3 regions of the Peribacillus sp. JNUCC41 genome follow, and region 3 is predicted to be linked to each of the others. Evidence: predicted binding sites of a transcription regulator. Region 3 holds the regulator's gene; each other region holds the start of a gene.
The links. The regulator Rex, encoded in region 3, represses fermentation and respiration genes when NADH is low (regulators of the CRP and FNR family bind a similar motif). The targets are predictions, from matches to a motif close to TTGTGAAATATTTCACAA.

Region 1 (8,425 bases), 1.2 Mb from region 3:
TGACATTCTTGACATAGGTTTTGGATATATCATGACGAACATCGACCAACAGGCATCCCATTGCAGCGGCAACACCCGGATGCGGCGGGATGATGACAGTCGGGATTTCCATTTCCTTGGCGAGGTACGCTCCATGTAAGGGTCCAGCGCCTCCGAAAGCCACAAGTGCAAAGTCGCGGGGATCGTATCCCCTTCTGACTGAAATCAGCCTTAGCGCATCACACATATTGGCATTGGCCACCCGTGTGATGGCATTCGCCGCTTCTTCAATCGTATAATCGAATTTCTTGGCGATCTTATCCACGACTTCTATCGCTTTTTGTTTATCAAGTTCCATTTGCCCATCCAATAGTTTTGTGCCAAGTCGTCCCAATACAATATTGGCATCGGAATTGGTCGGTTCCACGCCACCCCTGCTATAGCAAGCAGGTCCAGGTACCGCGCCTGCACTTTGAGGGCCATTCCGTAAAGAACCGCCTTCATCCACCCAAGCCAAGCTTCCTCCTCCTGCCCCTATCGTCAAGATTTCGATACTTGGGAAACCGATCGGATATCCATACTCGATATACCAATCTTTAGTAATCCGTAAATCACCTTCATGCATCAAGGAAATATCGGTGCTCGTTCCTCCCATATCCAGCCCAATGGCATTATTGAACCCGCAAAGCTGGGCGATATGTTTACTGGCAATCGCACCTGCAGCGATTCCGGAACTTGCGAGCCTTGCCGCATAACGGGGTACGGTTTGGGATGTCATTACCCCTCCGCCGGAGTGAAGCACTAATATATCATCTTCATACCCCCGTTTATTCATTTCACCTTCAAGGGTTTTAATATAGTTGCTGACAGTCGGTCCTAAAACCGCATTGACGATCGTCGTACTCATGCGCTCATGCTCAAAAATCTCAGGAAGGACTTCACTTGAAATGCATATATAGACGTCCGGGAGTTCCTCCTGGATGATTTGTTTCACTTTCGCCTCATTGCTTCCATTTACATACGAGTTCATGAAGCAAACCGCAATGGATTCGGTACCGCGTCTTTTTAATTTCCTTGCCAGTGTACGTACTTCCTCTTCATTGATTTCAGTCAAGACATTCCCTGCAAAATCGATGCGCTCTTCCACTTCAAAACGGTCTCTTCTTTGTATATACGGTTTGGCTACATCATCATATGTATCCCATAACTCAAGCTTGGTTCCTCGGCGGATTTCCGATACATCCCGAAATCCAGCGGATGTGATCAATGCTGTCTTTGGCAATTTCCTTTCAATCAAGGCATTGGTGCCCACTGTTGTACCATGGGAAAACACTTTAATATTTTCACAATCTATTTCCGCCTTTGCAATTCCATCCAAAATGCCGATTTCTGGATTCTGAGGAGTCGACGACGTTTTCGTGATTGAAATCTCCTTCGTGCTTTCATCAAAAACGAACACATCCGTAAATGTTCCGCCTACATCAATTGCGAGCCTAGTTTGCTTCGTACCTATCATTTAATTCCCACCCCTGCTACAAGATTTTAAAAAATTCATACCTTTTGACATTGCTTCGTATCCCTTTCACCACTTAATGGAACTGTGTGAAAGAGTGTCAGCCGCTGGATTTTCTTAGCCAAAAAAGGAACATGATGAAATAAAAAAAACCAGTCATATCAATAAGCAATCATTGATATAACTGGTTTTTGATCTAGGTTTAGCTTCGCTGGGCGGCGAAGTCTATTAGATTCGACAGTTATTTATAGAATTCATCTTTTAAATCACCAAGTCCATTTAAGGCGATGGCAGAGTAGTATTTGCTAGATAAAACTACCTGTTCATTATGGCTATATACTTTATCTTACGTCAATCCACCATAAAGTCAAGGGTATTTTTAGAATAGTCAAACAACTTACAAGGGTAAGAAGTTTATAAAAATCAAGGAACCATAACTGTTTCGCTATGCTTACGCAACATGATTATTTATCAGGTGCTTCCGATGTGCCTTCCTCACTGTTTTTGAGGTAAACTTCAGAAATTCCATTCATGCCTTCCGATAGTTGTGCTTTAGTATATTCCATACTGCCAACCAGTTTATGAAGCTTCTTATCATCATTCTCTTCTGTAAGTTTAGATTCTGAATCAGTCACATTATTTCACCTCCATCATTTAGGATGGCAAATCAAGATGGAAATATGTATGACAGGCGATGATGATAGACACCCTCAAAGTCCTTTTTAGGTAAAGAATGGAATCTTCCAGCAGAATCTGTACTTAAATAAGCGAGAAAAGTTTATTTTATGAATCTTTTTTTAAAAATCAGCTGTTTTCACGGAACTAAAGGGATATACTATAGTTTAGCATTTATTACATTTTTGTTAGTATTTTTTCTTGCCACACATTGTGTAATATTTTACAAGTTTTTCTATTTACATCAACAAAATGCTTATTGCAAAGGAGAATTGGATATGTCAGAAACGATTACCCAATCACAAACTGAACAACTTAATGCCAGCCAAAAACAATTAGATGTACTGGACCAATTATTAAACCCTGAGGTTCAGGAATCGTTGAACACTTTAGTTGAGCAGTTACCAAAACTAACTGAGTTAGTGAATATTTTAACAAAGTCTTATGATTTCGCTCAATCGGTTGCGACTGATGATGTTTTGAAAAATGATACGGTCAGCGCCATTTCGGAGATCGCGACACCTGTAGTCGATTCAGTGAAAGGGCTTGCGGTTACTGCCATCGAAGCTAAGGATCGTGCTGAAGTGAATCATGACGTGATCGGTCTTTTTGGTCTGTTAAGAATGATGAAAGACCCACAAGCACAAAAACTTTTCCGTTTCGCCCAAGCTTTTCTTGAAGTCTCTTCAGAACGCAAAAACCAAAAATAATTTGATGAATTTTCAATCAGTAAGGACGGGGGATTAACTATGTCAAAACAAATCGTCATCTTAGGTGCAGGTTACGCTGGATTGCTATCTGCCTTATCCGTACGTGAATATTACAAAAAAGATGAAGTACAGGTTACAGTGGTGAACCAATTTCCAACACACCAAATCATCACTGAATTGCACCGTCTTGCAGGCGGATCCATTTCTGAACAAGCCGTTTCCATTCCGTTGGAAAAACTTTTCAAAGGAAAAGATATCGACCTTATCATTTCCAAAGTGGATTCTTTCTCAGTCGATAACAAAGAAGTGAAACTTGCCAATGGTTCCACTTTATCTTATGATGCCCTAGTTGTTGCTTTAGGAAGCCAAACAGGATTCTTCGGCATTCCGGGACTTGAGGAAAACAGCATGGTCTTGAAATCCGTAAACGATGCAAACAAAATTTACAAACATATCGAAGATCGCATCCGCGAATATGCACAAACGAATAATGAGGCGGACGCAACTATCGTGATCGGCGGCGGCGGATTGACAGGCGTCGAGTTAATCGGTGAAATCGTGGATCATTTCCCTAAAATCGCCAAAAAATTCGGAGTGGACTTCAAGGACTTGAAAATCAAGCTTGTAGAAGCTGGTCCAAAAATCCTTCCGGTCCTGCCTGACCACTTGATCGAACGTGCGATGACAAGCTTGGAAGCACGCGGTGTTGAATTCCTGACAGGTCTGCCTGTAACGGGTGTTAAAGGAAATCAAATCGAATTGAAAGATGGACAAACGATAACGGCCAATACACTTGTTTGGACAGGCGGAGTTGCGGCTCTTCCTATCGTGGGCGAATCAGGCCTTGAAGTGGATCGCGGCAAAGCGACCGTTAATGAGTATTTGCAATCCAAATCTCATAATGACGTATTCGTTGTCGGGGACAGCGCCGTTGCGTTCCCTCCAGAAGGCGGCCGTCCATACGCTCCTACTGCACAAAATGCTTGGCAAATGGGTGAGCTTGTTGGATACAACCTATATGCAGCCTTTGAAGGCAAGAAACTTGAAGAATTTTCACCTGTAAACTCAGGTACACTTGCGAGCCTAGGCCGTAAGGATGCGGTGGCAACCGTTGGGGCCAATAACACTTCCCTTAAAGGCCTGCCGGCTACATTGATGAAAGAAGCAAGTAATGTTCGCTATCTATCACACATCAAAGCCCTATTCAGCTTGGCTTATTAATTCATTATCGCCGTGACGTGACATCCAGTTCATTGATATGTCCGCGGTACATGCCCTTTCTTCCCGGTCATCGGGATTAAAGGGCATTTTTTTCATGAATTTATTATAATGCCTGATCATGATGCAATGATTGACGAAAGATGTTAACAATAGACGGTACTCCATTTTGTTGCTTATCCATTCAATAAATCTTCTGGGATTAGGCAACTCTCCTAAATCCTCTCCGTTAATTTTTATTAGCCCGTTTGTCGTTAACTAACGCTCAAGTATGTACCAATGCGCATATCATAAAATTAACCTTATAAAGGAGGGGTCTGTATGAAAGGGAAAAAAGGAAAAGCAGCATCTGGCGGTTCATCTACCGGTAGCAATTCTACCGGAAGCAAGTCCACTGGCAACAAGTCCACTGGCCATAAATCTACTGGAAAATAATCTACTGGCAGCACAGCTACTGGTATCATAACTACTGGTTTCACATCTACAACAACAACAACATCTACTTCATCAAGTTCAAGTTCAAGCTCAAGCTCGTCCACTGGACGTGGCAAAAAAAGAAGAAGATAGATAGTTAAATATAAAATGCTTCAGCTTGATTAATCCCTGATTGATCAAGTCGAAGTATTTTATGATATTACGGCTTCATTAAGGTCAAGACTGTCCATAAAACATCTTATACAAGGAAGGAAGGAAGGTGAGTGTATGTCTTATCATATTCCATCTTATTTCTTAATGATAGAAGAAAAAGATCTAGAAGATTTACGTGCGGATATTTGGAGCGATGACCCTATACCCGCCTATTTGAAAGTAGAAAACGACACTTATGTAATCGATATTGCCTATCGAGGCTCTTATACCCGCAAATTCCGGAAAAGATCCTATTGGATTGATTTCATCCAGCCAGAACGATTCTTTGGCGCCCACAAAATCCATCTCAATGCCGAATACAGAGATCCTTCCCTCATTCGCAATAAACTCTCACTCGATTTCTTTCAAGACCTTGGTGTCCTTTCCCCTCATAGCCAACACATCAACCTATTCCGAAATGGCACGCTTAAAGGTGTGTATTTACAATTGGATTCCGTCGATGGGGTTTTTTTAGAAAAAAGAGGACTTCCTGCCGGCCCGATTTATTATGCTGTCAACAATAATGCCAACTTTTCATTGGGAAGGGATGGGAAAGCGAAAGACTCCCTTATGTCAGGCTATAAACAAGCGTTTGGCAAACCCGCCGATGATGAATATCTAATCGAATTCATCAAAAAAATCAACACCACCCCACTTGCAAAGTTTCCTGAAGTAGTCTCGCAACATCTTGATATCCATAAATACTTACGCTGGCTGGTTGGAGCCGTTTGCACCATGAATAACGACGGTTTCACTCATAACTATGCACTATATCGCAATAGTAAAACGAAGTTATTTGAAATCATTCCTTGGGATTACGATGCCACTTGGGGACGCAAAGTCAGTGGAGGGATCATGGAGCACACATATGTCCCTATCGGAGGGAAAAAGGCAAACCACCTTATTCATCTGCTCTTGCAGGTTCCGGAATACAGTAAGTACTACAAAGACCTCTTGGTTGAAACATTGGAAACCACATTTACTGTGAAGCATATGGAAAATAAAGTATTACCACTGCACCAGGGCATACGCCCCCACATCCTTCTTGATCCATATAAAAAGAATAAGATTGATCTATTCGACAAGGAACCGGAATTCATCTTCGAATTCATTCGCAAACGCAGTGATTACTTAAATAAGCACCTTGGTAGCTTAGATGAAAAAAATGCCACGACACAACTGATAGCCAAACAGGACCGAAAAAAGGGAGTTGCTTCCGTGTCACCAATCTGCATTAAAAATACGGGGAAGTATGGCCGGGGAGTATATGCTACAAGGGATATTAAAAAAGATGAACTCATTGAGGAATCACCTGTCATCATTTCACCCAAACATGAATGGAAATATCTAAAGAAAACCGCACTCTTTCATCACTGTTTCTATTGGGGAGATGACGATGAAACTGTCATTGCCTTGGGAAATGGTTCCCTATTCAACCATTCATACACACCAAATGCGACATTCGAAAATAATTTAGAAGATTTAACGATAGACTTTTATGCACATAAAGATATAAAGGCTGGCGAGGAAATCACGATCAATTACAATGGTGAACCTGATGATAAATCCCCGTTATGGTTCGATGTCATCGAGTAGGCGTTTTTTGCTTCCATTTTATTTTGAAAGAATCCATTTTGAAGGAAAATTGATCAAAATGGATTCTTTTTTTATTCAGTTTTCTTCGCTAATGCAAGGACTCTTTAACTTTACATCTTATTCGGCGCTGAAATTCCCAATAAACTTAGCGCATCCTTTAATACAACTGCCACGGAAAAAGCGAATGAGAGTTTCATTTGTTTGCATTCATCTTCAACTAAGATTTTGGTATGTGCATAATACTTATTGAATGCACGCGATAAATGCAAGCTGAATTTCGCGATTTGTGATGGGTCGGCTTGTTCAAATGATTTTTGGACAATGATCGGGTATTGCTCCAACAGCTGGATGACTGGCCACGCATATTCTCCTAGAGCTTCAAAAGTGAGGGACTGCTCTTTAAATTCACCTTTTTCAAGCAATGAGGAAATTCGCGCATATGTGTACTGTACATATGGACCCGTTTCTCCCTCAAAATTCATCATTTGCTCTAATGAAAAATCAATATCATTCATGCGGTTATTTTTTAGATCATTAAAGATGACCGCTCCGACACCAACCTGTCTTGCAACGAGTTCCTTCTGTTCAAGCGCTTGATTTTTTTCTTCAATATTGCGCTTCGCAGTTTCGATTGCCTCTGCCAATACATCCGCAAGCAGCACGACTTTCCCTTTACGTGTCGACATTTTCTTGCCGTCTTTTAACATCATGCCAAATGCCACGTGCTGCAAATCTTTTGACCATCCATACCCCATTTTTTCAATGACATTAAAAAGTTGCTTAAAGTGCAGGGATTGTTCGTTTCCGACAACATAAAATGTTTTCTTCGCCCCGTACTGTTTTTTACGATACATGGCTGCAGCCAAATCACGCGTCGCATAAAGTGTCGCCCCATCGGTTTTCGTAATCAAACAAGGCGGCATATCTTCCAATTGCACGACATAGGCACCTTCGGATAGGGTAAGCAAGCCCTTTTCTTTTAGCTCCCCGACAACAGCATCCATTTTATCATTGTAAAACGCTTCGCCGGCATGGGAATCAAAACGGATGCCCAATAAATCATAAATCGTCTCGAATTCTTTTAAAGACGCATCCCTGAACCATTTCCACAGAGCCAGTGCTTCCTCGTCCCCATCTTCAAGAGACTTGAAGCTTGCGCGCGCTTGTTCATTCAACGATTCGTCCGTTTCAGCTCTTTCATGGAACTTCACATAGATTTTCAATAATTCCTGAATCGGAGAAGCCTCGATTGCCTCTTTGTCGCCCCACAGCTTATACGCGACGATCAACTTGCCGAATTGCGTGCCCCAATCTCCTAAATGATTGATACGCACGGCATCGTAGCCATTTTTTTCGGCAATGTTAGCCAGTGCATTCCCTATGACCGTTGAGCGTAAGTGCCCCATGGAAAAAGGCTTGGCGATATTCGGGGATGAGTAATCAATCACGACATTTTCCTGTACAGGCTGCACCGAACCATACTGATCCTTTTCCCTTAATATCGTTTGCAGCACGTTTTCCGTCACCATCTGTTGATTGACGAAAATATTCAGATAACCACCCACAACGTTCACTTCTTGGAGCAACTCACTGTTCAATTGTTGAGCTATTTCAGACGCAATCACCTGAGGCGATTTTTTGAATTTTTTTGCAAGAGTAAAGCACGGAAAGGCGACATCACCTAACTCCATCAATTTTGGCTTTTCCATTAATTTCTCTATTTCACTTGCTTGCATTTCATTGTTCAAAGCAGTTGAAATCAATTCTGCAATTGGCTTATTCATCGACATTTTCCCTCCTAAACAAAAAAGCCCCCGCCTCTAAATAAGAGACGAGAGCATGAATTCCCGTGGTACCACTCTAGTTGCCACAATTGTGACCACTTTCCATTGTTAACGAGGTGACTCCCCGATGTTCCCTACTAAACGTTTCAAGAAATTTCTCCAAAGTGCGCTTCATTCATCCGTCCTGCATTAGGCTCCCACCATCCCTAACTCGCTTTCCATTTCGAAATGAACTACTCTCTTCATCACAGAATTTTCAATATTATCATTTAATCCATCGTACACAATTAAAAAAAACGTGTCAACAGGATTTAAGAAACAAA
Region 2 (8,425 bases), 260 kb from region 3:
AAGAGAGCATATTCAATGGACCATATCCTGTTGATTCAGAGTACGTATACATACGACGTGCCTGCCCATCTAAACCAGTGATGAACATCGGGAAGAATGTTACATTAAAGCCGATTGTGATGAACCAGAACGACCATTTCCCAATTTTTTCGCTCAACATGAAACCGAACATTTTTGGCCACCAGTACGTAAAACCGGCAAGTACGGCAAATACAGTACCAGGGATTAAAACGTAGTGGAAGTGAGCTACTAAGAACATTGTATTATGGTATTGGTAGTCAGCACTTGCCATGGCAAGCATTACCCCTGTTACCCCACCGAGCGTGAAAATCGGAATGAAGGCTAAAGAGTATAGCATTGGAACGGTAAATACGATTTTACCTTTCCAAAGTGTGAACAACCAGTTGAAGATCTTAACACCGGTCGGGACGGCGATTGCCATCGTGGTAACCGAGAAGATACCATTAACCATTGCACCGTGACCCATTGTATAGAAATGGTGAGCCCATACAACGAAAGATAGTGTAGAAATAGCTACCATGGAGATAACCATCGAATTATACCCGTACAGGTTACGACGTGCAAATGTCGAAATGATTTCACTGTAAATACCGAAAGCTGGAAGAATTACTATATAAACTTCAGGATGTCCCCAAACCCAGAACAAGTTCGCCCAAAGCATATCGCTACCGCCATTGGCCATCGTAAAGAATTGAGTTCCGAATAGACGATCCATTGTCATCAACGCAAGTGCCACTGTCAATACAGGGAAAGCGAAAACGATGATGAAGTTTGTGATCAAGATAGACCATGTGAACATTGGCATTTTCATTAAGTTCATGCCAGGTGCTCTCATTTTCAAGATGGTTACGATAAAGTTGATACCAGTCATTAATGTACCAATACCAGCGATTTGAATTGCAATCGCGTAATAGTTCGAACCGACTGATTCACTGAAATCGTTACTTGCCAGCGGGAAGTAAGATGTCCAGCCTGCATCAGGAGAACCACCGACTACGAAAGAGATGTTAAATAGCATTGCCCCCATGAAGAATAACCAGAAGCTTACTGCGTTCAGACGTGGGAATGCTACGTCACGCGCTCCAATTTGTAATGGTGTAACAATGTTCATTAACCCAATGATAAATGGCATAGCCATGAACAGGATCATGACGACCCCGTGTGTTGTAAATACCTCATTATAATGCTGTCCATCCAAAAGACCGTTATCTGGAATAGCCGTTTGAGCACGCATCATAAGAGCATCGACGCCACCACGGAAAAGCATAAGCAGTGCTGACAAGATGTACATGATACCAATACGTTTATGGTCAACCGTTGTTAACCACTCACGCCATAAGTAACCCCATTTTTTAAAATAGGTAATTCCGGCAACAACCGCAATCATGGTTAAACCAATGGCAACCATGGATGCATAAATCGCAGGACTTGGATGAGGTACGGCAAATCGATCAAAGTAATCCATACTTTTGTGACTCCTTTCAGGAAAATATTCCTTATCTTGTAAACCTAGTTGTTTTATCGAACGAAATTAATTCTTAGTGATCATGATTCATGTTGCTGTGTTCTGAATGTTCCTCGTGTGAATCCTTGGAATCATTTTCTTCAGTATCAGAAGATCCGTGGTCATGACCAGCATTTTCCCCTTCAGGAGCTGGTGAGAACTCTAAGTGAGTTCCAGTGTAAGTGGATTGTCCCACATGACCAGGTTTTAATAATTCATTGAATTTTTCCTCAGTAATCGGTTTAGCAGTAGCTTTAATTTCATCTACCCACTTATCGTAATCTTTTGCTGACAATGCATTAACGTTGAACGTTTGCTGAGCAAAACCTGAACCACTGAAGTTTGAATTTCGACCCATATATTCACCTGGTACATCAGCTGCTAAGTGCAACGTATTAACCATGTCCGACATCGCGTATTTTTGTCCTCCAAGTTGTGGAATCCAGAAACTTGAGATTGGACCGAATGAGTAAAGTTTAAATTCAATTGGTCGGTTAGTCGGTATAAACAGATAGTTGACCGTTTCGATATCTTCTTCCGGATAACTAAAATGCCATTTCCAGTTGGAAGATGAAGCGTAGATAACTAAAGGTTCTTGATCTCCGTACCCTTTAGGTGTTGCCTCAACTTCATTTGTTGTTTTAACAGTAACAACGGATAGGAAAGCGACGATCAAAATCGGGATTGCAACCCAAATTATTTCAAGAACCTTACTTCCTTCAATATGAGGTGGTTCATAATCATCACGCTGTTTGGAAGCACGATATTTCATTATCATGACGATATACAGTACCATAACGACAAGGACGACAAAGGACATTGTCCATATCGAAATCATAATAACATCTGCTTGTGTTGCAGCTACTGGCCCTTTAGGGTCCAAGACCATTAATGGGTTATCGCAACCGGTTAGCACAGTGGCAATTGTAAAAAGTATAGTTAATAGAGCCCATTTTATTTTCATAGTACTACCCCTTTCTTACATAATAAAATTCCAATTGGTAATTATTCGGACAAAGTGTTACCATGTTCACAAACCCCGACATACCAATATTAATCCCAAGTGTAAAAAAAGACAATATAAAGTGACATCTGTCACATAAAGTTCAATAAAGAGCAGTAAGAAGATGGTAAATGAACAGAAATGTTCGAAAATCTTCAGCAAATGAAATATAATAATTGTTTAATAAATTACCTTTGGATAATTCACTTATCCGTACAGGATTGCAGATAATGCCGGTCACTTTCCGTTTAATATTACTCTAGTATAATGAAATAAAATCTTCACATTATATTCACCGCTTTTATTGCCTCAAAACTTCTAAAGAATATGAATTATATTACCTATCCTAATTAGTTATCTTTCGTTGAAAAACATGATTCATAGCGGATTTTTTTCACTCGGCCATGGAAGCTGGTTAATGGTAGCCGCCTTGTACACGATATTTTTTCCATGCTTCAATACCCTTATGATCCAACACTGGTCAATATTATATATATATAAGGAAACAACAAGTGTGAAATGTAATTGTGTTTTTTCTCCTCGCAATACTTTTTGCCCTTTCAGTATTCCTAAACAGCCGTTTAACATTAGGCGTGGGTGAAGTAATTCAGTGGTCAGTCAAACTTGTTACAACTAGTCAAGTTGTTTATCAATCAATACCAGCGGACTGGACCAAAACCATTTTACAAAAAAGTACATTTGGTGGTTCAATCAACTCCGGATTTTGGAAGCTCACTACTCAAAAATCAACGACATCCCTTTTGTATCTTCAGGGAAAAACACATAAAAAACCACAAAAAAAGGACTTTTTAAAAGTGTCCTTTTCTCGTGGATATAGTTCAAAATGCAAAGTGAAAACTTCCTGGCGTTCAGGCAGTTTGGTTTGAATACCCAAGCACATCGTTAGTATTTCAAATACAAAGGATTACTTGAAATATTTTTTTGTACATGACGAGTGCAGTATATTGTATTGTATTAAAAAGCCAGCTGGTAATTAATTCACGTTCCCTGCGAAATGAAAGCGCATTCAATCATTCGGATCATGTTGACTCAAATTCTTTAGAAAGAAGAACAACTGGTTATGTTCAACCATGTTAGTAAATCTGATGATAGAATGCAAGTTCATTATGCTATATTCCTCGTTTTAGTTACTGAATTCTGTACTTCTTTTTGTTTGAGTGTTAGTCTTTGTTTTCATTTTTATGATTTTAGTCGTTTCCGGTACAATTCTTTTACCTTTATGTGTTTTCATTACCATTTCTTCTGTCAGGACAAAAAATATACCAACTAGAAAAATTGCAGCTGCGCTTAGTGTGATGGCGATTCCAACGGCGGTAAATATATAATCCTTATTGTAATCGCTTACAAAGAAGCTTAAAGCAAAAATAATAATTCCGATTACACAACCTGTGCCCGATACCCATTTCACTGCATCTAACATCTTCTGATTAGCTTCCATAATTTCATCCCCTTTCTTTCTATTTTATGACATTTCACAAATTTGTCAAATCTTTTCTATTTTTTAACATATACACAATGAAAACCTTGACAAATAGAACGCGCCACTATTCGCTTTTAGGTATTCAAGACTATAGGGAAAATCTGTAAAACAGTGCAAATACACTATCTGTTTTTCCTATATTAACCTTTTGTATACTATTAAATAGGGGGTTGGACAATTTGAACGTTCTTCCACTCCATGCGCTCGCTTTCCCCGCAAGAGTCTCGCACCGTCCGTTCCAATCAACTTTGTTTTAACTTTTAGATAAAAACTTTTAGCCTGAATCTTTATTGTTACAAGTATGGTATATGTTGGATTACATTAAAGGGACTTAAAAAATTGTCGATGCAGGGAATACTTACTTTCGCTGCTTTTATTGTAAAGAAGATGGACAAATGGACATGGTAAGTTTCAAAAATCGCCTAAAATTCAAAGGGAAAATGGGGTTCGGATTTTTTAATTCCGAACCCCTTTTGTCTACAAACTTAGGCCCCTGATGAAAAATCAGGGGCCCTACCTCTTTCTATCGTTTTTGCAAGGTTAACGTTACCGTTTTCTCTTCAGTACCCCGATATACTTTAACCTTTACCTTATCGCCGATTTTCTTATCTGTATATAAGTACTTCCTTAATGCAGCGGCAGTATTTATTTTCGTTCCATCAATCTCAACGATGATATCCTGTTGCTTAAGCCCCCCATTCGCCGCAGCCGATCCTGCTTCTATACTCGTCACCATTACTCCGGACTTAACGGCTTCAGGAACATTTTGAATGTAATATTGCGGCAGTTCTTCCATACTAGCCAAGCTGACTCCTAAATATGGGCGCGTGATTTTCCCATTTTCAATCAACTCCGTAACAATCGGAATCACATCATTACTCGGTATGGCGAACCCTAAGCCTTCCACACCGTTTTCGGAAATCTTCAAGCTGTTTATGCCGATCACTTCCCCAGCAGTGTTGATCAATGCACCGCCGCTATTGCCGGGGTTGATCGCTGCATCTGTTTGAAGGACATCGAGTTCCCACTCCCCGTCCGAAGTATCGACTGAAATGGAGCGTCCTGTCGCACTGACGATCCCTTGTGTAACCGATCGTGAAAAATCAAGTCCAAGTGGATTGCCAATTGCCAATACTTCTTCACCTGGACGCATGCTATCAGAATTACCGAATTTAATTCCCTCCGGTGCTTTCGAAGCATCAATTGTCAAAACCGCTAAATCCGTCAAAGCATCCGCGCCGACAACCGCTGCCGTTGCCTTTTGTCCATCATACAATGAAATTTCGACTTCCTTAGCTCCTTCAATAACATGATTGTTCGTAATGATATAAGCTTTCCCATCAGCTTTTTTATAAATGACCCCTGAGCCTGTGCCGCTCTCAACCGTTTCGCTCTCCGTGCTTTGCTGCTGGTACGGGTTCTGGTTTTGCATCTCCTGTAAATTCACGACCCCTACAATCGATTTGGATGCTGATTCGACCATATTTGCCCTATCATTTGAATCCGTACTTGTCGATAACTTTTCCGCAGTGACACTTTTATCCTTTTCAACACTTTCCGTTTGCTGTACACCTGCCGTTTCGGTTGACTCATTCACCGGACTTTTCCCTTGATCTATAAAATCCCCGCCAAATAGAAATACAGACGATGTAACCATTGAAGCAACCGTTCCGGAAACAAGACTGGTTACCCAAAGAGATTTACCCTTTTTCCGTTCTGCCTTGACTCTGACTTGCTCATCACCATTATAATTCTCCATCTTTATCCCTCCTAGAATTGTCCTTTACTTGGCTCCATCATAAACAGTAAATATTAAAAAATTCTTAAGAAAATAAAGAATGAGGCGACCTTTTTACAAAAACCATTAAATTTTTATCGAATCCTGTACTTTGCCGCGCCACAAAATAAAAAAGGCCTCAACAAGGGCCTTCAATCCGACCATTCAGTTTTCCTTACATGACTTCATAAACTTCTTTCGTCTTCTTATTCACGCCATACCAGCCCCAAGTGGTTTTGTGGCCACTTTTCTGACTAGGTTCATCCACCTCGAATACATGAAAAATGTAATCACCCTTTTCGGAATCATGATCATATTCGATATGCAAATCAGGGAAATTTTCCATGTCCACATAACCCTTCACAAGCTTTTCCGCCTGCGATTTACTTAATGTACTGACCGAATCCTTGATTCCTTCACCTTTCGTGTCCGTTACCGCCTTATCTTCTATTTTGGATCCGTCCTCGGTTGCTTCCTCTACCGGTTCGTCATCCCCCTCTACAGTTTCGATTGTGGCCGAGTCTGATAGCGGGTGCATTTCCACCGCCTTTGAAACCATTTGTTTACCTTCCCGGTATTTTGCTTTATATGCGGTTGCTTTTTCAAAATTGCTTTTGGCCGAACCAAAATCCTGTTCGTCGTATTTCTTCATCCCACTTGCCAGAAAACCTGAAAGATCCATTAACTCCCTTGCTTCCGGTGTTTTCGCCTCTTTATAAGCTAATTCAAATGCCTCATGGGCTTCTAAATAATTTTCCTCATTCAACTGACCTTTTCCTAAATCCATATTGGAATCATAATTCCTTGTTACGCAGCCTGAAGCAATCATCACAAAAAAAATAACCATGATTGATCTCTTCACTATGTCACTCCTCACTTTTACATAATGTTCTTTGAATCCATCTTATACCATTTGATAAGAAAACCGATACCTCTATTTCCTATCTTTTTCATTAAGGAAATGTTTACGTCCATGATTAACTTTTTACAAATAGTGGTACAGAATAGATAAACGCTTGAAAGGATGATGTGCAGAATGATGCAGGAAAAACAGACATACCATGTCGATTTGGTAAGCGGCGACGTACTCGGACAAAAACTTGAAGAGAATCCGAGCTTCACTATACACGCAACTGATGAGGAACTTGCAGAATTGAAACAATGCCTGGAGGAACACCGGACAGATGACCTGGAGGCATACGCCCGTTCACATGTGCCCTACCTTCTCTATCACCATGACCGGGCAAATGATAAATACGATGCAGCCATGAAAAGACTTTATTCCCTCATTTATAAATTAGGGGATGAAACGGCACGAAACCATATTGAAGAAATCGGCATATTGAAAGATAACAAATACGAGGGAAAAGAAGAAGTGCAAAAGTTCAAATAACAAATAGGAACAGAACCTGAAATTCAAAGGTTCTGTTCTTTTATGGTCAAGTTCAATCGAATAGCCTCCCCTTCCCCCAATATAAGGAAAAAAGATTCCGTTTTGTGATTCGTTAGACAGTTTTATACGCAGGTTCCTTTCAATCTACATATTTCCCTTTCAAATAGTCTGAACCTACACCGCCAATAACCATTAAAAAATTCGATACAACTGGCAGTTATCAAAGGATAGTATGGGCTGATTAATATCGTTACTCACTTTTGTTAGAACTTTATCTTTTCATTATGGAGTTGACCTGCACATGCATAAAAAAGAGGTTGCTTCGGCAACCCCTCTCAATAAATGAAGGAACTGTCTCAAGTTCCCGGTATAATTTCATTGCAATGACACGCACTAATAACGTTTCGTTATTAAATGTTCCACTCTTTTAATTCCAGTCTCCGAACTTTATGTACAACGTGGGGATCATTTTCCGCTAATGAGAGTGCTTCTTCTAATGTGTCTGCAATATAGACAACCAAGCCGCCTGAGCCATCTGCAAAAGGCCCTCGTGCAAAAACCTTCCCTTTACGATCAAGTTCGTTTAAATACTCGATATGCTGTGGCCGCACTTCTATATTTTTTTCAGCATCAATCATATGTAAAATTGCTGCATAATAAGCCATGCTTTTCCACTCCCTAATTTCGGTTCCAGACAACCAGCTTCATTTCTGTCATTTCTTCCACTGCATATTTTAATCCTTCACGGCCAGTTCCACTTTCCTTCACTCCACCGTACGGCATATTATCCACACGGAATGTCGGAATGTCGTTGATCATGACTCCACCAACTTGTAAATTTTCTGCCGCATCCAGTGCTGTACGTACATCGTTCGTATAAATCCCTGCTTGCAGGCCGTAATTGGAATCATTCACTAAATCAATTGCTTGTTCTACTGATTGGACCTTGTTAATCAACACGATTGGGGCGAACACTTCATGACAAGATACCTTTGAGTAAGCATCAGCATCTAATATGACCGTCGGATGAAGGATATTGCCTTCCGCTATTCCACCTGCTGCAATCTTGGCTCCACCTTGTTTCGCCTCCTCAATCCAATTGAGGGTTCTTTCAACATCATTTGGGGAGATCAAAGCGGAAACATCCGTTTCTGGATCAAGCGGATTACCTAAGTTTAATAGTTTCGTTGCTTCTATAAACTTTTCAACAAAACGATCATAGACTT
Region 3 (8,425 bases):
ACGGATTTGGTTTACACGAGCTTGAATTTGAGCTGTGTCTCCAGAACCTTCAACGATTGTTGTATTTTCTTTTGTAACAACCACTTTAGACGCACGGCCTAATGAATCGATTGTTGCGGATTTAAGATCAAGTCCGATTTCTTCAGTGATCACTTCGCCGCCTGTAAGAGCCGCGATGTCTTCAAGCATTGCTTTACGACGGTCACCGAATCCAGGAGCCTTAACCGCAACAGCGTTGAATGTTCCACGAAGTTTGTTCACAACAAGAGTTGCAAGCGCCTCGCCTTCTACATCTTCAGCAATCAATAATAGCGGTTTCCCTTGTTGAACAACTTGTTCAAGGACAGGAAGGATTTCTTGGATATTCGTGATTTTTTTATCTGTGATCAAGATATATGGATTCTCAAGGACAGCTTCCATTTTATCTGAATCAGTAACCATGTATGGAGATGCATATCCGCGATCGAACTGCATACCTTCTACTACGTCCAATTCAGTTGTGAAACCTTTAGACTCTTCGATTGTGATGACGCCGTCGTTACCAACGCGCTCCATTGCTTCTGCTATCAGTTGGCCCACTTCTTCATCAGCTGAAGAGATGGCAGCAACTTGTGCGATTGATTCTTTGTTTTCAACAGGTTGAGAAATTGCTTTTAATTCTGCAATTGCAGTATTAACCGCTTTTTCGATTCCTTTACGGATACCCATTGGGTTAGCACCAGCTGTTACGTTTTTAAGACCTTCACGGATCATCGCTTGTGCAAGAACCGTTGCAGTAGTAGTACCGTCACCAGCTACGTCGTTTGTTTTGCTTGCTACTTCAGCAACCAATTTTGCACCCATGTTTTCGAATGCATCTTCTAATTCGATTTCTTTAGCGATCGTCACACCGTCATTTGTGATAAGCGGTGAACCGAATTTTTTCTCAAGAACCACGTTACGACCTTTTGGTCCAAGCGTTACTTTAACTGCATCTGCAAGTGCGTCCACACCACGAAGCATGGAGCGGCGAGCTTCTTCACTAAATTTAATTTCTTTAGCCATTTATAAGTACCTCCCTAAAATTTTAAGAAAATTTTCGTTCAGTTAAGTATGATGTATAATTAGCCGATTACAGCTAGAATGTCGCTTTCACGTAAAATTAAGTATTCAGTGTCTTCGTATTTAACTTCAGTACCTGCATATTTTGAGAAGATAATTAGATCGCCTTGGGCAACCTCTAAAGCAACACGTTCGCCATTTTCAAGAACACGGCCAGTACCAACTGCTACTACCTTACCTTCTTGTGGCTTTTCTTTAGCAGTATCAGGAAGAACAATACCGCTTGCAGTTTTTTCTTCAGTTTGAACTAGTTCAATAATAACGCGATCACCTAATGGTTTTAACAAGTGAAACAACCTCCTCATATTCTCTTGATAATTTGTTTCATGATTATTAGCACTCTTCATCATCGAGTGCTAACACATTTATAATATTAAATAAACCGAGCCTTTTTTGCAAGTATCTTATTGAAAATTTTTTATTAATTTCTGATAAATTAAGGGTAAACTACTTTAACATAATGATTTCCTTAACAAGGTTATTGAAATGTTATGTTAGGGGTACCTTTAAGTGGTGTTCTGCCTCAATATTTGATACCATTTTGGAGTATGCGTTTATAGATTGTCCCCATATCAGGAACGTTCCGAACGGGATGGGTGACTATAAAAGGAGTTTTCATTTTTGAAAAAAGAATATTGGTTCGTCATCATCACTTATATTGCCATGCAATTATCCAGTATTGTTGGGGTACCCATTTTCATGCTTATCGGGTCTTCTACCGGAATGCCGGCCGATGAACTCGAAGTGAAGTCTGCAGCATATTGGATAGTTTTCAGTTTTCTCGCTGCTTTATTCTTGATTCTTTTTTTAATGAAAAAAGATATGAGGGAACAGTTGGACACGAGAAATCAAACTACCGTCCCGATGTCCATATTATGGGCAGTTGCAGGAGTGTTCATGGCTCTTTTTGCACAAAGCATTGCCGGCAGCATTGAACAAATGCTTGGGGTGGAGTCTGAATCTGAAAATACGCAGCAACTTATTTCACTCATTTATAAAGTCCCCATGGTCATTTTCGTCACTTCAGTAATTGGACCTATATTGGAAGAATTAATTTTCCGGAAAATCATTTTCGGGTCACTTCATAAACGCTTTAACTTCTTTATTTCAGCTTTAATCAGCTCAGTAATTTTCGGCTTGGCGCATGGTGAATTTGAACATCTTCTATTATATACGGCAATGGGCTTCACCTTTGCTTTCCTTTATGCGAAAACAGGTCGCATTCTCGTTTCCATGAGCGCTCATATTGCAATGAATACGCTTGTTATCATCCTTCAAGTGGTATATCGGGAGGATATTGAGAAGATGCTAGATACTGCACAGGCCTTCATCGGAGGTTTATTATGAAACGTCAATCACCATTATTCATGGGCATCATCTATGCTGGCTTAGGAGCTCTTTTTACCGCTATCGCGATTCAAACCGTCAATTCTTCCGGATGGGGACTCTTTGCCTACATACTTGTCCTTATTGCAACTCTTGATTTTGGATCGGGATTACGCATGATCATGCTGCACTTTAAGATTAAAGCTGCACAAAAAAATAAGAAAAAATAAAAAAACGCTGCAATGATGCAGCGTTTTTTTCATTCCTCCAATGCGGCTTCTTCCACTACAGGATAATGTTTCAGGAAGTAGATAAGCGACTGAAGCTCCACGGCCAGGTCAATGTGGTGAACCCTTATGGATGGAGGCACAGTCAGCCGTGCAGGTGTGAAATTCAATATTCCTTTTATATCAGCTTTGACTAGACGATCGGTTATCGTCTGGGCTACCTGTGCTGGCACTGTCAAAATAGCCGCAGTAATATTATTTTCCTGCAATAATGTATCGATTTGATCCATATGATAGATGGGCACATCAGCTATTCGCTTGCCGACCTTTTCTTCAGAAACCTCGAAAGCCATTTCAATTTTTGTATTATTATTTTTCATGAAATTGTAATTTAAAAAAGCGGTTCCTAAATTTCCTACCCCGATTAAAGCGACTTTGGTCAATTCATCTTGATCTAGTGTTTTTCTAAAGAAGGATAATAAGTAATTGACATTGTAGCCGTAGCCTTTTTTCCCAAGCGCGCCAAAGTAGGAAAAATCACGGCGAATTGTGGCAGAATCCACTTTTACAGCTTCACTTAGCTCTGCCGAGGAAACTCTTTGTTTGCCTGAGGAATGTAAGTTCTTTAAAAATCGATAATACAATGGCAACCTTTTGGCTGTCGCCTGCGGTATCTTTGGGTCATGGTTCATTGTTCTTCCCCGCTTTCACACATGCTTTTCAACTTAATCTCTATCTGTTTGCTTTACTTGCCTTTTATAATCGCTACTGGACACTCCGCCTGTTTTCTCCACTAAGAATGTAGGCCCGATCACCATTCCCTTATCAATGGCCTTACACATGTCATAAACAGTCAAGGCAGTCACGGATGCAGCTGTTAACGCTTCCATTTCCACACCTGTACTCCCTTTTGTCTTAGCTTCCGTTTCAATCGTAAGCCTATATCCTTGTTCTTCTTTTTCCCAATCAAAGGCTATATTGACCCCTTGCAGAGCAATGGGATGGCACATCGGAATTATATTGGATGTATTCTTGCTGGCCATTATTCCTGCAACTTGCGCAACAGCCAGTACATCACCTTTTTTCATTTTATGGTTCGTGACCAATTCATATATTTCATCATTCAATAAAATGCTCGATTGAGCTACTGCCGTCCGGGTTGTTTCAGGCTTAGCACTCACATCGACCATTTTGGCCCTGCCCTGTTCATTAAAATGCGTTAAGTCTCCCATTTAAGTAACCCCTCCTAAATCATACACTATTATTCCACTTTATGTAACAGCTTTTGTTTAAGCTTGGAACCAAGCTGTTGCCGATAATAACTAAAATACGTTACACTAACAATAATCAATTGAGGTGAAATCTATGATTTTATTACAAATCAATCAACTATCGAAATATTATGGAGCTGAACTTATTTTATCAAATATGAAGCTCGAAGTTCAAAATAAAGATCGAATTGCACTTGTCGGCCGAAATGGCGCCGGTAAATCCACTCTGCTTAAAATCATAGCCGGGCAGCTTTCCCATGATGGCGGTGAGATAATCAAACCAAAAGGCGTCACAATCGGCTATATGGCCCAGGATACGGGATTGGAATCCGAACTGACCATTTGGGATGAGATGCTGACTGTATTCACCGACCTTATAGAGCAAGAAAAGGACCTACGTCGCCTTGAGGCTGATATGGCCAGACCTGACATCTTTGAAAACGAAACAATTTACCAAAAAGTGCTGAATGAATACGACACTTTGATGGTGCAATTCAAAGAGAAGGGCGGCTATCAATATGAGGCGGATATCCGTTCCGTATTGCATGGACTTCAGTTTGCTGACTTTGACTATTCTACCCCCATTTCCACTTTAAGCGGTGGACAAAAAACAAGGCTTGCATTAGGGAAACTGCTTTTAAGGAAACCGGACATATTGATTCTGGATGAGCCGACGAACCATCTGGATATCGAAACCCTCTCTTGGCTTGAACAATATTTACAAAGCTACCAGGGAGCTGTCCTTATTGTTTCCCATGACCGTTATTTTTTAGATAAAGTAGTAAACCTCGTATATGAGATTTCCCGGAATAACATGAAAAAATACCATGGTAATTATAGTTCTTACTTAGAGGGAAAAGCGGAAGATTATGAGCGGGACATGAAACTGTTCGAGAAGCAACAAGGGGAAATTGAAAAGCTTCGCGACTTTGTCCAACGTAATATCACCAGGGCTTCCACGACGAAAAGAGCACAAAGCAGACGCAAACAGCTCGAAAAGATGGATGTATTGGACAAGCCGCAAGGTGATGAAAAATCCGCGAATTTTTCTTTCCAGATTGAAAAGCAAAGCGGAAATGAAGTACTTCAACTCCAGGACTTGGCTATTGGATACGAAGGGGAAACGGTATCAAAGAATATAAATTCCCGGATGACTAAAGGAGAAAGCATAGCACTTGTTGGCCCAAATGGCGTTGGAAAATCAACTTTATTGAAAACGATCATTTCTAAGCTGCCTGCACTTTCTGGTGGTTACCGTTTTGGAACGAACGTAGAAGTCAGCTACTACGATCAAGAACAGGCTAACCTTGTTTCCAATAAACGCGTACTTAATGAATTATGGGACGACTATCCCCTTAAACCGGAAAAGGACATTCGCACCGTACTCGGTAATTTTCTATTTAGCGGGGACGATGTTTTGAAAACCGTTTCCACACTAAGCGGGGGCGAAAAGGCACGGCTTGCCCTTGCCAAAATGATGATGCAAAAAGGGAATTTTTTAATTCTTGATGAACCAACGAACCATTTGGACCTCGATAGTAAATTAGTGCTTGAAAACGCCTTGATCGATTATCCGGGAACTATTCTTTTCGTTTCACATGACCGTTATTTCATAAATCGGATAGCAACGAAAGTGATAGAGCTCTCCAAAGACGGCAACGAGGAATTCCTCGGTGATTATGATTACTATCTAGAGAAGAAACAGGAGCAGGCGGAAATCCAAGCACTAGAACAGCAGGAGCAGGCTAAAACTTTAGATGCAGCTGTAGAAAAAACAAATTACAAAATTGATAAAGAAGCAAAAAAAGCTGAACGCCAGCGAAAGCGGCGCATTGAGGAAATCGAGGCAGCCATGGAGCTTCTTGAGATCGAAATAAACGAATATAATGATCTCCTTTGTGATCCAAATGTTTTTCAGGACCATGAAAAAGTAATGGAGGTCCAAACAAAGCTTGATCATGCCCAGGAAAGTTTGGACCAGCTTCTTGAAGAATGGACTGAACTGGAAGAATGACAGAAGACCGAGTTAATTGACTCGGTCTTTTTCTTTTCCAATAAAACTTCACTTGAAAGTTATCCACAAAATTGTTAACAAACCACTTACCGCTCACTAGCCATTAATTTGGGTTATGCACATTATCCACAGAAACATATCCACTTATCCACAAAAACCCCACTTTATACACATGCAGTATGATCATCAAAAAAACTTTATCCACAGAATATTCTATTTTTTTATAAACACGGTAAAAAAGACAGGATGCCTAAGTGAGGGATCCTGTCTTCTCGTCAATTAAAATGCTTCAATGTCCAAACCAGGATTTCCGTTCAAATCCAAACCAGATCGTTTTCCCTTTTCAAACATGACACTGCCAGCAGCACCGATCATGGCGGCATTGTCCGTACAAAGATATAGGGGCGGAATGGATATATCCATAGGTAAATCCTTAAAAGCTTCCGTTAATGCTTCCCTAAGGCCTTTATTTGCCGCAACTCCTCCAGCAAGCAATACCTGCTTCACATTATATTCCTTTGCAGCCTTTACAGCTTTCATAACAAGCACTTCTATCACGCTAGCTTGGAAACTTGCGGCTAAATCTTTAGGTTCAATTTTTTCCCCGCGCTGTTCAGCGTTATGCAAAGTGTTGATTACCGCTGATTTCAACCCGCTGAAGGAAAAATCATAGCTGCCATCCAACCATGCCCGAGGCAGTTTCAAAGTTGGTGAACCTTCTTGTGCCAGCCTATCGATATGAGGGCCGCCAGGATAAGGGAGCCCCAAGGTTCGGGCCACTTTATCATATGCCTCACCTGCTGCATCATCCCGCGTTTCTCCTATCACCTTGAAAGTACCCGGTTTCTCTAAAAGGACCAATTCCGTATGGCCTCCCGAAACGACTAAAGAAAGCGCAGGATATTCGATCTCCTGAATAAGACGATTTGCATAGATATGACCCGCGATATGATGCGTGCCGACAATCGGTATTCCATGTGCGAAAGCTACAGCCTTCGCCGCATTCACGCCTATTAACAGTGCCCCTACCAGTCCGGGACCTTCTGTAACGGCAATGGCATCCAAGTCTTCATATGTCACACCGGCTTGCACCAATGCTTCTTCAAGAACGATCGTAATTTGTTCTACATGATGACGGGAAGCTATTTCCGGGACGACACCGCCAAAACGTTTATGGCTTTCGATTTGTGAAGCCACGACATTACTCAGTATCTCCGTTCCATTTTTTATGACAGCTGCCGCAGTTTCATCGCAGCTCGTTTCAATTCCTAATATAAATTGATCTTTTTTCATGAAAAATTCACCCACATAACATAAGCATCTTCTTGATTGTCCGTATAATAATTTTTTCGGATTCCACCCTTTTGGAAACCAAGTTTTTCATAAAGCGAAATGGCTATTGTATTACTGACCCGTACCTCAAGCGTCATCCTGACCACACCCATCGATATGGAGATTTCAATCATCTTCCTGAGCAAAGCTTCCCCAAGCTTTTGCCCTCGGTATTCTGGCAATATCGCTATATTGGTAATGTGCGATTCATCAATGACGATCCACGCACCGCAATAACCGGCAATTTTCCCTTCATCTTCTATCACCATGTATACAGCATATTGATTATGATTCAGTTCGTTAAAAAAAGCTTCCCGGCTCCAAGGCAAAGTGAAGGACTGCTTTTCCACAATTAGCACTTGGTCGATATCTTCCGTATTCATCTTTCGGAACGTCAATGTTTTACTCATAATAATCGGTCGCTTTCCTTGTTTATTTCCCCTGCTGTTCAAGCCACTTAGCTTCTGCTTCAGCCATGCGGATATAATTCGGTACAAACTGGTGAACATCGACTTCAGTCTTATCAAGACCAAGGAATGCCAGTTCGCTTGGTCTTGAGTTATATGACTGTACCGGAGCAAATACAGCTAATTCGCCTAAAGCTTCCGTAATTGCATCCCGGTGGATGTCCACATCTTGACCAACGAATAAAACGGGACGATTTAATTCCATCAATTGATTCGCCCACTCAGAGGATAAAATATTACAATCTTCAATGACTGTCTTTAAAGAGTTATTTTCCATTTCATATAATCCAGTATAAATCTGCCCTCTTCTAGCATCGAACAACGGAGAGATCAACCCGTTAAAATAACGTCCATTAGCTGCTAAAACCTCTAAGCTGGAAACACCCGATAACGGAATCTGAAGTGTCCAGGCCAAGCTTTTTGCAATCGTCACTCCAATCCTGACGCCTGTATAGGATCCTGGGCCTTGAGCGACCACTATCTTAGTCAAATCCTTCGGTTTAGTATCACAATCCCTCAGCAGTGTTTCAATTGCTGGCATAACCCGCACCGAATGATTTTTCTTTAGGTTCGTCGTATACTCACCAATTACTTGGCTCCCGTTTACCAGGGAAACCCCTAATGTGAAATTCGATGTATCTATAGCTAAAACCTTCATCAAATAATCTCCTTACATAACTTTACATA

Region 1: the regulator Rex is predicted to act here: its motif matches at 2,379-2,396, upstream of JNUCC41_RS04310 (helical membrane plugin domain-containing protein).
Region 2: the regulator Rex is predicted to act here: its motif matches at 2,609-2,626, upstream of qoxA (cytochrome aa3 quinol oxidase subunit II).

Annotation. Positions count from the first base shown of each region.
Region 1 covers NZ_CP062163.1:878,840-887,264, forward strand. The annotation lists gene JNUCC41_RS04300 (hydantoinase/oxoprolinase family protein) at 1-1,495, opposite strand, end outside; gene JNUCC41_RS04305 (hypothetical protein) at 1,957-2,127, opposite strand; gene JNUCC41_RS04310 (helical membrane plugin domain-containing protein) at 2,446-2,877, shown strand; gene JNUCC41_RS04315 (NAD(P)/FAD-dependent oxidoreductase) at 2,917-4,098, shown strand; gene JNUCC41_RS04320 (hypothetical protein) at 4,078-4,248, opposite strand; gene JNUCC41_RS04325 (hypothetical protein) at 4,398-4,646, opposite strand; partial or broken gene JNUCC41_RS04330 (CotH kinase family protein) at 4,798-5,877, shown strand; gene JNUCC41_RS26645 (SET domain-containing protein) at 5,941-6,318, shown strand; gene argS (arginine--tRNA ligase) at 6,429-8,108, opposite strand; T-box leader at 8,143-8,360, opposite strand.
Region 2 covers NZ_CP062163.1:2,372,217-2,380,641, reverse strand. The annotation lists gene qoxB (cytochrome aa3 quinol oxidase subunit I) at 1-1,486, opposite strand, end outside; gene qoxA (cytochrome aa3 quinol oxidase subunit II) at 1,560-2,489, opposite strand; gene JNUCC41_RS11685 (hypothetical protein) at 3,673-3,987, opposite strand; gene JNUCC41_RS11680 (S1C family serine protease) at 4,553-5,788, opposite strand; gene JNUCC41_RS11675 (hypothetical protein) at 5,982-6,668, opposite strand; gene JNUCC41_RS11670 (hydrolase) at 6,843-7,199, shown strand; gene JNUCC41_RS11665 (YciI family protein) at 7,610-7,864, opposite strand; gene JNUCC41_RS11660 (aldehyde dehydrogenase family protein) at 7,878-8,425, opposite strand, start outside.
Region 3 covers NZ_CP062163.1:2,114,639-2,123,063, reverse strand. The annotation lists gene groL (chaperonin GroEL) at 1-1,044, opposite strand, end outside; gene groES (co-chaperone GroES) at 1,104-1,388, opposite strand; gene JNUCC41_RS10580 (CPBP family intramembrane glutamic endopeptidase) at 1,723-2,448, shown strand; gene JNUCC41_RS10575 (YdiK family protein) at 2,445-2,657, shown strand; gene JNUCC41_RS10570 (redox-sensing transcriptional repressor Rex) at 2,687-3,346, opposite strand; gene moaC (cyclic pyranopterin monophosphate synthase MoaC) at 3,380-3,886, opposite strand; gene JNUCC41_RS10560 (ABC transporter ATP-binding protein) at 4,020-5,939, shown strand; gene tsaD (tRNA (adenosine(37)-N6)-threonylcarbamoyltransferase complex transferase subunit TsaD) at 6,219-7,232, opposite strand; gene rimI (ribosomal protein S18-alanine N-acetyltransferase) at 7,229-7,681, opposite strand; gene tsaB (tRNA (adenosine(37)-N6)-threonylcarbamoyltransferase complex dimerization subunit type 1 TsaB) at 7,704-8,396, opposite strand; gene tsaE (tRNA (adenosine(37)-N6)-threonylcarbamoyltransferase complex ATPase subunit type 1 TsaE) at 8,396-8,425, opposite strand, start outside.